Regions from separate parts of the Cellulosimicrobium sp. GQ32 genome, predicted to be linked through region 2. Evidence: predicted binding sites of a transcription regulator. Region 2 holds the regulator's gene; the other holds the start of a gene.
The links. The regulator Rex, encoded in region 2, represses fermentation and respiration genes when NADH is low (regulators of the CRP and FNR family bind a similar motif). The targets are predictions, from matches to a motif close to CTTGTGAANNNNTTCACAAG.

Region 1: the regulator Rex is predicted to act here: its motif matches at 2,475-2,494, upstream of adhE (bifunctional acetaldehyde-CoA/alcohol dehydrogenase).

What each region holds. Positions count from the first base shown of each region.
Region 1 is NZ_JCAXEP010000004.1:47,506-54,743, forward strand. It holds gene adhE (bifunctional acetaldehyde-CoA/alcohol dehydrogenase) at 1-2,384, opposite strand, end outside; gene AC6CH9_RS08400 (prolyl oligopeptidase family serine peptidase) at 2,594-4,822, shown strand; gene AC6CH9_RS08405 (glycoside hydrolase family 65 protein) at 5,713-7,238, opposite strand, start outside.
Region 2 is NZ_JCAXEP010000001.1:44,124-51,361, forward strand. It holds gene resB (cytochrome c biogenesis protein ResB) at 1-33, opposite strand, end outside; gene AC6CH9_RS00210 (cytochrome c biogenesis CcdA family protein) at 35-790, opposite strand; gene AC6CH9_RS00215 (TlpA family protein disulfide reductase) at 901-1,533, opposite strand; gene AC6CH9_RS00220 (histidine phosphatase family protein) at 1,661-2,332, opposite strand; gene AC6CH9_RS00225 (MarR family winged helix-turn-helix transcriptional regulator) at 2,438-2,965, opposite strand; gene AC6CH9_RS00230 (YceI family protein) at 3,137-3,688, shown strand; gene AC6CH9_RS00235 (redox-sensing transcriptional repressor Rex) at 3,795-4,469, opposite strand; gene AC6CH9_RS00240 (glutaredoxin family protein) at 4,528-4,821, opposite strand; gene AC6CH9_RS00245 (HAD family hydrolase) at 4,882-5,763, shown strand; gene AC6CH9_RS00250 (30S ribosomal protein bS22) at 6,286-6,384, opposite strand; gene AC6CH9_RS00255 (acetoin utilization protein AcuC) at 6,606-7,238, opposite strand, start outside.

The sequences.
Region 1 (7,238 bases), on a different contig from region 2:
ATCTCCTGGAACCGCTCGGGCGCCACGTAGCGCTCGTACTTGGGCCAGCTCGTGAGCTTGGTGGGCACCTGTCCGTTGTAGCGGATCACGTGCGGCAGGAGCACCGCGTTGGTGCGCCCGTGCACGAGGTGGAACGTCGAGCCCACGGTGTGTGCCATGGCGTGCACGATGCCGAGCATCGCCGAGCCGAACGCCATGCCCGCGATGGTCGCCGCGTTGTGCATCTTCTCGCGCGCCTTCGGGGCCGCCGCCCCCTGCGTGACCGAGTCCTCGATGTGCTCGAAGACCATCTTGATGGCCTGGAGGCACAGCCCGTCGGTGAAGTCGTTCGCGTAGACGGAGACGAACGCCTCGGTCGCGTGCGTGAGGGCGTCGAAGCCCGAGTCGGCCGCGAGCTTGGCGGGCATGGTGTCCGTCAGGACGGGGTCGACGATCGCGACGGTCGGGGTCAGCGCGTAGTCCGCGAGCGGGTACTTGAACCCCGTCTCCGGGTCGGTGATGACCGCGAACGGCGTCACCTCCGCGCCGGTGCCCGACGACGTCGGGATGCACACGAGCTTCGCCCTGCCCCCGAGCTCGGGGAACTTGTACGCGCGCTTGCGGACGTCGAAGAACTTCTCGCGCATGTCGGAGAACTCGATCTCCGGGTGCTCGTACCGCAGCCACATGACCTTGGCGGCATCCATGGGCGAGCCGCCGCCGATCGCGATGATCGTGTCGGGCTCGAAGTCGCGCATCGACTCGGCGCCGCGGTTCACGGTGCCGACGCTCGGCTCCGGCTCGACCGCGTCGATGATCTGGATCGCGACCTTCTCCTCGCGGCGAGCGAGGACGTCGAGCACGCGGTCGACGACGCCGATGCGGCTCATGACCTTGTCGGTGACGATCGTGACGCGGTGCACGTCGCGCATCTGCGCGAGGTACTGGATCGAGTTCGGCTCGAAGTACGTCTTGGCGGGCACCTTGAACCACTGCATGTTGTTGTTGCGCCGCCCGATCCGCTTGACGTTGATGAGGTTGACCGCCGACACGTTGTTCGACACCGAGTTCGCGCCGTAGCTGCCGCACCCGAGCGTGAGCGACGGGAGCAGCGCGTTGTAGATGTCGCCGATGCCGCCGAGCGACGTCGGGCTGTTCCACAGCACGCGCACGGCCTTGACCCGCGAGCCGTAGCGCTCGACGAGCTCCTGGTCGGCCGTGTGGATGGCGGCCGAGTGGCCCAGGCCGTCGAGCTCGACCATGCGCTCCGCCAGGCGGACGCCGTGCTCGGTGTCGCGCGCGCGCAGCACGGCGAGGACGGGCGTGAGCTTCTCGCGGCTCAGCGGCTCGTCCGGGCCGACGTCGTCGATCTCCGCGAGGATGATCGACGTGTCGTCGGGGACCTCGAAGCCGGCCTCGCGCGCGATCCACACGGGCGACTTGCCGACGACCTTCGGGTTGAGCTTGGCACCGGCGCAGTTCGTGCCGTTCGCCTCGACCCCGAAGATCAGGCGCTCGAGCATCGCCTTCTCCGCGGGCGTCGCGCGGTAGGCGTGCAGGCGAGCCAGCTCGCGCATCGCGTCGTCGTAGATCACGTCGTCGAGGATGAGCGCCTGCTCCGACGCGCACACCATGCCGTTGTCGAACGCCTTCGACATGACGACGTCGTTGATCGCACGGCCGAGGTCGGCGCTCTTCTCGACGTAGGCGGGCACGTTGCCCGCGCCGACGCCGAGCGCGGGCTTGCCCGCCGAGTAGGCCGCACGGACCATGCCGTTGCCGCCCGTCGCGAGGATGAGCGCGACGCCCGGGTGGTGCATGAGCGTGTTGGTCGCCTCGATCGACGGGTGCTCGACCCACTGGATGCAGTCCTCGGGCGCGCCGGCCGCCACCGCGGCGTCGCGCACGATGCGGGCCGCCTCGACGGACGAGCGCTGCGCGCTCGGGTGGAACGCGAACACGACGGGGTTGCGCGTCTTGAGCGCGATGAGCGACTTGAAGATCGTGGTCGACGTCGGGTTGGTCACCGGCGTCACCGCGCACACCACGCCGACGGGCTCGGCGATCTCGACGACGCCCGTGAGCTCGTCACGGCCGATGATGCCGACCGTCTTGAGGTTCGCCATCGAGTTGGGCACGTGCTCGCACGCGAAGATGTTCTTGGTCGCCTTGTCCTCGAACACGCCGCGCCCGGTCTCGGCGACGGCCATCTGCGCGAGGTGGCCGTGCTGGTGCAGGCCCGCGACGGACGCCTTGAGGACGATCCGGTCGACGTCCTCCTGCGTGAGGCTCATGTACTGGTCGAGCGCCTTGCGGGCTCGCTCGACGAGGACGTCGATCTCCTGCGTCGTGCGGGTGTCCTCGGTGCGGTTCTCGACCTTCGTGCCGGCGCTCTTCGCGCTCATGCGTCCCCTCCGGTGCCCGGTCGGGGCCGGGCGTCGGGCCGCGGGTGCTGCCAGGGCCGGATTGCCCCGGCTCCTTCAGCGGTCTCTCTACTTGTGAATGTTTTCACAAGGCACCCGGTCGGACAAGGCCCGGCGACCGTTCGAGGCCCAAGGTCCCGGCCCCCTGGTGACCTCCGCACCACCGCCCGCGCGCCGTAGGGTGGGGGACCATGACCGCCGAGCAGACGACGAGCCCTGCGCCCGCGCCACAGAACCCCGCCGAGACCGCGCTCCCCGACGACGGCGCGCCCCACGACCCGTACCTCTGGCTCGAGGCCGTCGAGGGCGACGAGGCCCTCGCCTGGGTCCGCGCGCGCAACGCCGAGGTCGCCGACACGCTCGAGGCCGCCGACGAGTTCGCCACGACCGAGCGCGCGATCCGTGAGGTGCTCGACTCCGACGCCAAGATCCCCGAGGTCTCCAAGATCGGGGACCGGTACTACAACTTCTGGCGCGACGCGCACCACGAGCGCGGCGTGTGGCGCCGCACGACCCTCGAGTCCTACCGCACGGACGACCCCGAGTGGGAGACCGTGCTCGACCTCGACGCGCTCGCCGCGGCCGAGGGCGAGTCGTGGGTCTGGCACGGCGCGAGCGTCCTGCGCCCGACGCCCGAGCAGCTCGACGCGGGCGCGCCGTGGCGCCACGCGCTCGTCGAGCTCTCCCCCGGCGGCTCCGACGCCGACGTCACGCGCGAGTTCGACCTCGTCGAGAAGCGGTTCGTCGCGCCGGAGGACGGCGGCTTCCACCGCGCCGAGGCCAAGGGCTCGCTCGGCTGGGTCGACGCCGACACCGTCTACGTCTTCACCGACTTCGGCGAGGGCACGCTCACGCCGTCCGGGTACCCGCGCGTGGTCAAGCGCTGGACGCGCGGCACCCCGCTCGACGCCGCGGTGCCCGTCTACGAGGGCACCGACGAGGACATGTACATCTCCGCCTGGCGCTCCCACACGCCCGGGTTCGAGCGCGACTTCGTCCACCGCTCCAAGGCGTTCTACTCCGACGAGCTCTACCTCGCCGAGCGCACCGGCACGCCCGAGCAGCGCCTCACGAAGATCGACGTGCCCGACTCCGCCGAGGTCGGCGTGCGGCGCGAGTGGCTGCTCGTCGAGCTGCGCGACGACTGGACGGTCGGCGGCACCACGTACCGCGCCGGGTCGCTCCTCGCGGCCCGGTTCGACGACTTCCTCGCGGGCGACCGCGGCTTCACCGTGCTCTTCGAGCCCACAGCGACGACGTCTCTCGCCGGCGCCACGTGGACGCGTCACCACCTCGTGGTCAACGTGCTCGACGACGTGAAGAACCGCCTGCACGTGCTGACGCCTCCGGACGCCTCTGCCCCCGGGGGCGCGGGGACCGCCGTCGGGCAGGAGACCGCCGACGCGCCATGGGTGCGCTCCGAGATCCCGGGCCTGCCGGAGCTCGGCACGGTCGCCGTCGGGGCGGTCGACCCCGTCGACACCGACGACCTGTGGCTCGTCACGACCGACTACCTCACGCCGACGACGCTCTCGCTCCTGTCGCTCGGCGAGCACCCGGGCGACGCGGGCGCGCCCGAGGTCGTCAAGTCCAACCCCGCGTTCTTCGACGCCGACGGCATGACCGTCGCCCAGCACTTCGCCACGTCCGACGACGGCACGCGCGTGCCGTACTTCGTCGTGGGTCGCGCGGACCTCGTCGAGGGCGCGGGCGACGGCGTCACCGGGACCGCACCGACCCTGCTGTACGGGTACGGCGGCTTCGAGATCTCGTTGACCCCCGCATACTCCGGCGCGCTCGGCCGCGCGTGGCTGTCGCAGGGCGGCGTCTACGTCGTCGCGAACATCCGCGGCGGCGGCGAGTACGGTCCGGCCTGGCACCAGGCCGCGCTCAAGGCGAACCGGCACCGGGCGTACGAGGACTTCGCCGCCGTCGCGCGCGACCTCGTGGCCCGCGGGATCACGACCCACGAGCACCTCGGCATGGAGGGTCGCTCCAACGGCGGCCTCCTCGCGGGCAACATGCTCACGCAGTACCCCGAGCTCTTCGGCGCCGTGATCGTCGGCGTCCCCCTGCTCGACATGCGCCGGTACACGAAGCTCCTCGCCGGGGCGTCGTGGGCCGCGGAGTACGGCGACCCGGACGACCCGGAGCAGTGGGAGTTCCTCCGCACGTTCTCGCCGTACCACCTGTTCGACGCCGAGCGCGAGTACCCGCCCGTGCTCTTCACGACGTCGACCAAGGACGACCGCGTCCACCCCGGCCACGCGCGCAAGCTCGCCGCGAAGATGCTGGGCGAGGGCAAGGACGTCACCTACTACGAGAACATCGAGGGCGGTCACGGCGGCGCGGCGAACAACGCCCAGGCCGCGCACATGGCCGCGGTGCACTACCGCTTCCTCGCCGAGCGCCTCGGCTGACGTCTGCTCAGGAGTCGTCGTCCACGTCGACGGGGACCAGCACCACCTCGTCGGCGTGGATCACGATCTTCTCGTCCGGGCACACCGGCCCGTCCACGACCTCCTCGTCCCCGGACACCCGCACGACGCCGACAGCAGCGCCCCGACGCAGACGGCGGCGACCACGACGGCCCCCACACGCGCGTACCTCGTCCGACCACCCATCTCGTCCCCCCGAATCGTCCGACTGCCCGCTCCGTCGGCAACCTACCGCCGTAGGCCCGCTACGCCCCCGGGCGACGGAGGTTCCGCGACATTCCCGCGCCTGCCCCGTCCTGCCGAGGTAGAGCCGTGGTCTGCCGAGGTAAGCCATGGTTCGCCGAGGTCGGACTCTGGTCGGCCGAGACAGAACCGTGGCCACCGTGCCTGACGGCGATCCGTCGCTTGTCCGCCGTCCCCGCCCAGCGTGCTCGTGCCCGACGACGGTCGGACACCCGCCGTCGTCGGCGTCGCCACCCGGAGGTGACGGAGTCGCGGATGGCGACCTGGTCCCTCGGCGAGGCCCGGAGCGGCGAGGCTCCCGAAGCTGACCGACACTGCGGGCAGTCGCCCCGGGGTGAGCGACGACGAGGGCGAGACGCCGTAGGGCGGGGTGGGTGGTGGTGCCGCGTCGTGGCGGGCCTGGCGGGAGCCGCGAGGAACGAGCGGCGGATGGTAGACGCGGCACCACCACCCACCCCGACCACCCAAGGTGACCACGCGCCGTCGGGCACAAGAACCACGGCTCTACCTCGGCGGACCACGGCTCTACCTCGGCGGACCACGGCTCTACCTCGGCGGACCACGGCTCTACCTCGGCGGACCACGGCTCTAATTCGGCAGGCCCGGGTCTCACCTCGGCAGGCGTGCGGTCAGGAGTGCGGGACCGTCGCGGTGATGAGGGTGCCGTCGTCGCGGCGGTTGCCGGAGAGCGCGCGCAGGCTCGGGCGGCCGGGCCTCACCGGGCCCTGGCCGTCGAGCGCGACGCGCGCGACCTCGCCCGGGACGACCTTGACACGCTCGCCGCGCACGGTGACCTGCGCGCCGTCGCCGGTCTCGGCGTCCAGCTCGATCGCGTCGGGGAGCACGGTGACGCGCAGGCGCGAGCCGTTCCACTGGACCCGGAACGTCAGCGACTCCCAGTCCTGGGGAAGGCGCGGGTCGAAGCTCAGCTCGCCGTCGGAGTCGCGCATGCCGCCGAACCCGCACACGAGCGCGGACCACGTGCCGCCCGCGGAGGCGACGTGCACGCCGTCGGCCGCGTTCGCGTGGAGGTTCGCGAGGTCGACGAACAGCGACGACACGAAGTACTCGAGCGCGAGCTCGTGGTACCCGACCTCCGCCGCGACGATCGACTGGACGACGCCGGACAGCGTCGAGTCGCCCGTGGTCAACGGGTCGTAGTACTCGAAGTCGGCGAGCTTCTCCTCTGCGGTGAAGTGCTGGCCCTGGAGGAACAGCGCGAGCACCACGTCGGCCTGCTTGAGCACCTGGTAGCGGTAGATGACGAGCGGGTGGTAGTGCAGCAGGAGGGGGCGCTTGTTCGCGGGGGTGTGCGCGAGGTCCCAGATCTCGCGCTCGAGGAAGTGCGAGTCCTGCGGGTGGATGCCGATGCTCTCGGCGTACGGGATCGACATGTGGTCGGCCGCACGGACCCACTCCGCCGCCTCGTACGCGCCGAGCCCGAGCCGGTCCACGAGCAGCGCGTAGTCCTCGGGGTGCTCGGCCTTCATGCGCTCGACGACGATCGCCGCCGCGCGAAGGTTGAACCGCGCCATGACGTTGGTGAAGAGGTTGTCGTTGACGACGGTCGTGTACTCGTCGGGGCCGGTCACGCCGTGGATGTGGAAGTTGTCGTCGCCGTTCGCGCGCCAGAACCCCAGGTCCTCCCACATGCGCGCGGTCTCGACCAGGATGTCCACGCCCTCGCGGCGCAGGAAGTCCACGTCGCCCGTCGCGCGCACGTACTGCACGAGCGCGTAGCTGACGTCGGCGTCGATGTGGTACTGCGCGGTGCCCGCCGCGTAGTAGGCGGACGCCTCCTCGCCGTTGATCGTGCGCCAGGGGAAGAGCGCGCCCTTCTGCGAGAGCTCGGCCGCGCGCCGTCGGGCGGCGTCGAGCATCTGGTAGCGGAAGCGCAGCGCGTTGCGCGCGTACCGGGGGCTCGTGTACGTGAGGAACGGCAGGACGTAGATCTCGGTGTCCCAGAAGTAGTGCCCGCTGTACCCGGAACCGGTGAGCCCCTTGGCGGGGACCCCGTTGCCCTCGGCGCGCGCGGTCGCCTGGGCGAGCTGGAACAGGTTCCAGCGCACGGCCTGCTGGATGCCGGGCTGGCCGGGGACCTCGACGTCGGAGCGCGCCCAGAAGTCGTCGAGCCACTCGCGCTGGAGGGCGACCT
Region 2 (7,238 bases):
TGATCTCTCGGCCTGGCCGGTCCGCTCGGTCATCTCACACCACCGTCACGTAGCCGTCGATCCAGCCCTGCATGGTCGACGTCCACGTCGTCCACAGGCCCGTGACCAGCGCGAGGCCGATGAGCACGAGCAGCCCGCCGCCGATCCGCATGATGGCGAGGCGGTGCCGACGCAGGAAGCCGAGCATGCGCTGCGAGCTCTGGAGCCCGAGCGCGATGAGCAGGAACGGCACGCCGAGACCGAGGCAGTAGGCGACCCCGAGGATCGCGCCACGGCCCGCAGAGGCCTCGTTCAGCGACAGCGACTGCACGGCGACGAGCGTCGGACCGAGGCACGGCGTCCAGCCGAGCCCGAACACGATGCCGAGCAGCGGCGCACCCCAGAGCCCGGCCTGCGGGCTCAGGTGCAGGCGCCGCTCGCGCTGGAGGAACGGGACCGCCCCCATGAAGGCGAGCCCCATGAGGATGACGACCACGCCCAGGACGCGCGTGATGACGTCCTCCCAACGGACCAGGTGCACGCCGATCGCCCCGGCGGCCACCATCAGCGCGACGAACACGAGCGTGAAGCCGGCGACGAACAGCCCGACCCCGGCGAGCACGCGCCCGCGGCTCGGCGCCGCGACCCGGGTGGCCGTCGTCGTGCCCCCGGACGCGCCACGCCCGCTGCCGGCGTTCGCCGCGGCCATGCCCGAGACGTACCCGACGTAGCCGGGCACGAGCGGCAGCACGCACGGCGACGCGAAGGAGACGAGCCCCGCCAGGACCGCCACGGGGACCGCCAGCAGCATCGACCCGCTCCAGACCGTCGCGGCGAACGTGTCGCCGACGCTCGTCGCGGCGGCCGCGGGGAGCGCGGCGGCCGGGACGGTGGCGGCGAAGGGCGCGAGGGGGACCACGGTCAGCCGGCCGCCTCGTCCTCGGCGAGCACGTCGTCGACGAGCGCGTTCAGGGTCGAGCCCTCGGCGAGCCCGATGACGCGCGCCGCGACGCGGCCCTCGCGGTCGAGCACGACCGTCGACGGCACGGCCTGGAGCGGCACGGTGCCGGAGAGCGCCGCGACGACCTCCCCGCTGCGGTCGTCGATCGACGGGTAGGGCACCTCGAACCGGCGCTGGAACGCCTGCGCGGCACCCGCCTCGTCGGTCGTGTTGATGCCGAGCACCTGCACGCCGTCGTCGGCGCGGTCGTTCGCGAGCGCCACGAGGTCGGGGGCCTCGGCGCGGCACGGCGCGCACGCCGCGTACCAGGTGTTGAGGACGACGACGTCTCCCAGCCAGGCGCTGGTGTCGACCTGCTCGCCCTCGTAGTCCGTGCCGGTGAGCGCGACGACGTCGCCCCGCTCGCCGGCGTCCCAGGTGCGGACCGAGCCGTCGCCGGAGACGTAGCCCTGCCCGACGACGTCCGTCGTCGCGCCGGAGTCCTGGGCGCACGCCGCGAGGCCGAGCGTCGCGGCGACCACGACGCCCGCGGTCAGCACGCGGCGGACGGGCGGGAGGGCGCGCGGGTCACGCGCGCGCGAGCTGGCGGTCACGGCGTCATCACGGGAGGCACCCTGCCCGGGGTTCCTGGACGCCACCTGAGAGACGTGACCTCCGCCACGCCCGAACGGGACGGTTCGGGCGTCCGGACGGCGACGACGGCGCGAGACATGACCGACGTCACGCCCCCGCGACGGTCGCGGCGCCCGGGAGGAGGTCGGCGACCGGCTCGGAGTAGTGCACGCCGACGAGGCGGTCGTCCTCGAAGTGCAGCGACGTGAGCGACGCGAGCGAGCACTGCCGCTTGCGCGGGTCGTGCCACAGGCGGCGGTTCTCGAAGCTCAGGCGCGTGAGCCACACGGGGAGCTGGTGGCTCACGAGGAGGGCCTCGTGGCCCGCGGCCTTGTCCCGGGCGTCCGCGACCGCGGCTCGCATGCGCGCGACCTGCTCGGTGTACGGCTCACCCCAGGACGGCCGGAACGGGTTCCACAGGAAGCGCCAGTGCTGCGGGTGGCGCAGCGACCCGTCCCCGACGCCGAAGGTCATGCCCTCGAAGTGGTTCGCGGCCTCGATGAGCCGCTCGTCGGTGCCGAGCTCGAGGCCGAACGCCTCGGCGGCAGGCGTGGCCGTCTCCTGGGCACGCTGGAGCGGCGACGCGACGACGACGGCAAGGTCCGCACGAGGGCGCGACGCGCCGTCGGGACCGGGCTCGCCCGCGAGGTGCGCAGCGACGCGGCGGGCCATCTCGTGGCCTCGCTCGGAGAGGTGGTAGCCGGGGATGCGGCCGTAGAGGACGCCGTCGGGGTTGTGGACCTCGCCGTGGCGCAGGAGGTGGACGATGGTGGAGACCATGCGTACCAGTGTCCCGCACTCCGGGGCCCGGACCCGCACCGGCGAACCAGTCGCCCCGAGACGCTCCCGGGACGCGCCTCGGACGACCCCGAGGCGACCGCGGCGTCAGGAGTCGCGGTCCGCCTTGCACGCCTCGGCGACGGCCGCCATCGCCTCGCCGAGCGCACGGAACTGCTCCGGCGTGAGCACGTCGACCATGAACCGACGCACGGCGGCCACGTGCGCCGGGGCGGATGCCACGAGCACACGGTAGCCCTCGGGCGTCATCGCGCAGTTGACCCCACGTCGGTCGCCGGTGCTCGCCGAGCGCTGGACCAGCCCGCGCGCCTCCATGCGCGCCACGGTGTGGGTGACGCGGCTGCGGGAGCGCGCGAGCCCGTCGGCGAGCGCGGACATGCGCAGCGTGTGGTCGGGGCTCTCCGAGAGGCGCACGAGGAGCTCGTACTCGTTGAGCGAGACCTCCGACCGCTCCTCGTGGTCGCGCCCCAGCGACTCGATGAAGCGCACGGTCCCGTCGAGGTAGGCGCGCCACAGGCGCTGCTGCTCGGCGTCGAGCCAGCGAGGCTGCTCGCTCGCGGTCGCGGCGGTGCTTCCGGTCGTCGTCGGCTGGGCGTCGACGTCGTTGCTGGTCATAGGTCCTCGGGCGCTCGCGGACGGGGTCGGTTCGGGGGCGGAACCTCGCGGAACATTCTTCCACCCCACCGGGAATAGACGGATCACCCCCTGCTGTTGATACGCTCGTACGAAGTTGAACCTTCAACCAAGTCCGGTCCCCCGGGACCCACGACCCCCTCAGGAGCACCCATGGCCACGCCGCTGCCCGCCGGACTCAACGCCGGTACCTACGCCCTCGACTCGTCCCACTCGCAGGCGGCCTTCACGGTCCGCCACGCCGGCATCTCCAAGGTGCGCGGCACGCTCGCCATCACGGCCGGCACCATCACCGTGGGCGACGACCTCGAGTCGACCTCCGTGACCGCCGAGCTCGACGCGGCGTCCGTGAGCACGGGCGACGCGAACCGCGACAACCACCTGCGCAGCGCGGACTTCTGGGACGCCGAGAACAAGCCGACGTGGAGCTTCGCGTCGACCAGCATCTCCGGCGACGGCGACGACTACGTCGTGGCGGGCGACCTGACCATCAACGGCGTGACCAAGCCGGTCGAGCTCGAGACCGAGTTCGCGGGCACCGCGACCGACCCGTTCGGCAACGCGCGCGCCGGGTTCGAGGCGACGACCGAGATCTCCCGCAAGGAGTTCGGCCTGACCTGGAACGCCGCGCTCGAGACCGGCGGCGTGCTCGTCGGCGACAAGATCAAGATCGCGCTCGACGTCTCGGCCATCAAGCAGGGCTGACGACCGACTCCCGGGACCCTTCCCGGGACCTTCCCCGGAACACTGCACCCACCGGCAGGGGTGCCGCCCGAGGGGCCGCGTGCACCAGCACGCGGCCCCTCGTCGTTCAGCGGTCCTGGGCCGCCGCGAGCGCGCGGGCCTGGGAGTGGAACGCGAGGATCTGGAGCTCGCTGCCGACGTCCACACCGCGCACGTCGACGTCCGCGGGCACCTGGAGCGCGCGCGGCGCGAAGTTGAGGATCTCCCGCACGCCGGCCGCGACGACGCGGTCCGCCACGGACTGCGCGTGCGCCGCGGGCGTCGCGAGGACCACGATCGACACCTTCTCGCGCGCCACGACCTCCTCGAGCACGTCGACGTGCTCGACGACGAGACCCGCCGCCCGCGTCCCGACGACGTCCGGTGACGCGTCGAGGAGAGCCGCGACGTGGAAGCCGCGCTGCTCGTAGCCCGAGTAGTTCGCGAGCGCGTGCCCCAGGTTGCCGATCCCGACGATCGCGATGCGGTGCTCGTCCACGAGCCCCAGCGCCTCGGTGATGTACTGCGCGAGCGAGTCGACGTCGTAGCCGACGCCGCGCGTGCCGAACGAGCCCAGGAACGACAGGTCCTTGCGGAGCTGCGCCGGACCGACCCCGGAGAGCTCCGCGAGCTCGACCGACGACGTCGTCGCCACTCCCCGCGCCACGAGGTCCCGCAGCGCCCGTAGGTAGGACGGGAGCCGCGCCACCGTCGCGCTCGGGATACCCGGCGCCGTCACCTCACCGACTACCTGCTCAGCCACCCGTCACCCCGTCGTCCTGGGACCGTCCTCGTCGACGGTCGCGCTCCACCGGGAGGAATCATCCCAGGTCCGCGCGCGCCGTCGAAATCCGACCCACCGCGCGAGCGAGCCGACGCGCGTCGACCCGCCAGAACCCCTGCTGGACGCCGCCGACCGTCACGACCGGGACGTACTCGCCGTACTGCTCGCGCAGCGCCGGGTCCGCGCCCGGCGCGTCCACGTCCACCTCGGCCCACGCGACCCCCGCCTCGGCGCACACCGCCTCGACGACCGCGCGCGCGTCGTCGCACAGGTGACACCCCGCGCGGCCGTAGAGGAGGACGGGAGGAGCCGGGGTGTCGGAGGTGCTCACGCCTCCCAGGGTACGAGGGGCCGCCCCCGGACCGGTCCGACGAACGCCTAGAGTGGGGCTATGGCGACGTCTTCCGGTCCGGGCCCCGTCCCGACCCCCGGGTCGACGGACCCCGAGGACGCACCCGCCGCGCGGCGCACCTCGCCCGCCCCCGCGCACCGCACCGCCGCGTTCTTCGACGTCGACAACACGATCATCCGTGGCGCGTCGTCGTTCCACCTCGCCCGCGCCCTGTACCAGCGCGAGTTCTTCTCGACGCTCGACATCGTGCGCTTCGCCGTGCACCAGGCGCGCTACCTCATGTTCGGCGAGAACAAGCAGCAGATCGACCGCATCCGGTCGCGCGCGCTCGCGCTCATCGCGGGGCGCTCCGTCGCCGAGGTCACGGCCATCGGCGAGGAGGTCTACGACACGGTCCTCTCGCTGCGCATCTATCCCGGCACCCGCCGCCTGCTCGACGAGCACCTCGCCGCGGGGCACCAGGTGTGGCTCGTCTCCGCGACCCCGGTCGAGATCGGCGAGCTCATCGCCCGTCGCCTCGGCACGACCGGCGCGCTCGGCACCGTCGCGGAGCACGAGGACGGCTTCTACACGGGGCGCCTCGTCGGCGACATGATGCACGGCCGCGCCAAGGCCGCCGGGGTGCGCGCGCTCGCCGAGCGCGAGGACATCGACCTCGCGGCGTCCTACGCCTACGGCGACTCGCTCAACGACGTCACGATGATGGAGACGGTCGGGCACCCCTGCCCCATCAACCCCGACGCGCGGCTGCGCCGGCACGCGCAGGACGTCGGCTGGCCCATCCGCGAGTTCCGCGGCCGGCGTCGTCGCGTCGCCCGCAGCAGCGTCCGCACCGCGAGCTGGGCGGGCGCCGCCTGGGCCGCGGCCCTCGTCCTGCGCTCGGTCCGCCGCGCCGTCGACCGCCGCATCGCCCGCCTCTGACCACCCCGCTCCCCCGAGCCAGCGCCCTCACCCCAACAAGGGAGAACCCTGGTCACGCGAGGTAGAGGCCTGGTAGTCCGAGGTAGAGCCCTGGTCAGCCGAGGTAGAGGCCTGGCCCGGCGAGGTAGAGGCCTGGTCCGGCGAGGTAGAGGCCTGGTTCTTGTGACCGACGGCGTGGGACTGGGTGGGGTGGACGGGGTCTCACCCGGGTCGTCGCGCGCCTCGGGCCACTGCTCGCGGGCTACCTCCCCCGTACCGCCAGGGTCTGGGGAGGCGCGACCGACCCCGGGAGGCGACCCACCGTCGTCGGGCACGACGGGGGCTCCACGTCAGCCAACCACGGCTCTACCTCGGCCAACCACGGCTCTACCTCGGCCAACCACGGCTCTACCTCGGCCAACCACGGCTCTACCCCGCGCTCCCAGGGGTCGACCTCGGTGACCGCCGGAGACACGTCGAGCCCGGTCCCCTCGGGAGGGGCCGGGCTCGACGGCGGGTCGGCGCGTCAGGACGCGCGCGACGTCACTTCTTGTTACGACGCTGGTGACGCGTCTTGCGAAGCAGCTTGCGGTGCTTCTTCTTGGCCATGCGCTTGCGGCGCTTCTTGATGACGGAGCCCATACGGTCCTCGCAATGCTCGAGCGGCGTGTCGGTCGGCGACCGGTCGACCGGCCGCGTGTGGTCCACGGTTGATCGGGGCGCCCGGCGACCACGAGGGCGCCGCGAGCCGACCAACACGAGAGAAATCCGCCCCCTAGACTACCCGCTCGCGCTCGCGCCCCGGTACGCCGCAGCCCGTGGGTGCCCGCAGCGCTCCCGGGAGGGGCCGCCCGCCACCGACCTCAGTCGAAGTGCGGGTCCAGGCCGAGGAGCGGGAAGACGGCGCGACGCGTGGCCGCGACGGCGCGGTCGACGTCGTCGTCCGGGTCGTAGCCGCTGCTCCAGCGCCGCACGTCGACCGGCGGGCCGAACGCGAGCGGCGCGTCGAACCCCGCGACCTCGGCGACGCGCGCGCGCCACTCCTCCGGCAGCGGCTCGCCTGCCGTCACGGGCCGGTGCACGACCTCCCCCACGACGGCCGACCACACGAGCGGGACGACGCGCGCGATCGCGTACCCGCCGCCGCCGAGCGCGAGCCACCGGCCGTCGGCGAGCTCGTGCGCGAGGTCGTGCACCCACCCGAGGGCGGTGCGCTGCGCGTCGACTGACACGTCGAGGTCGGACAACGGGTCCTCGCCGTGCGCGTCGCACCCGTGCTGGGTGACGAGCGCCTCGGGGCGGAACGCGCGCAGCACGGGCGGCACGACGGCGTCGACCGCGCGCAGCCAGCGGGCACCGTCGGTGCGGCGCGGGAGCGCGACGTTGACCGCCGTCCCCTCGGCACCGGGTCCGCCGACGTCGGTCGGGTGACCCGTCCCGGGGAAGAGCGTCGCGCCGCTCTGGTGGACGGAGACCGTGAGGACGCGCGGGTCGTC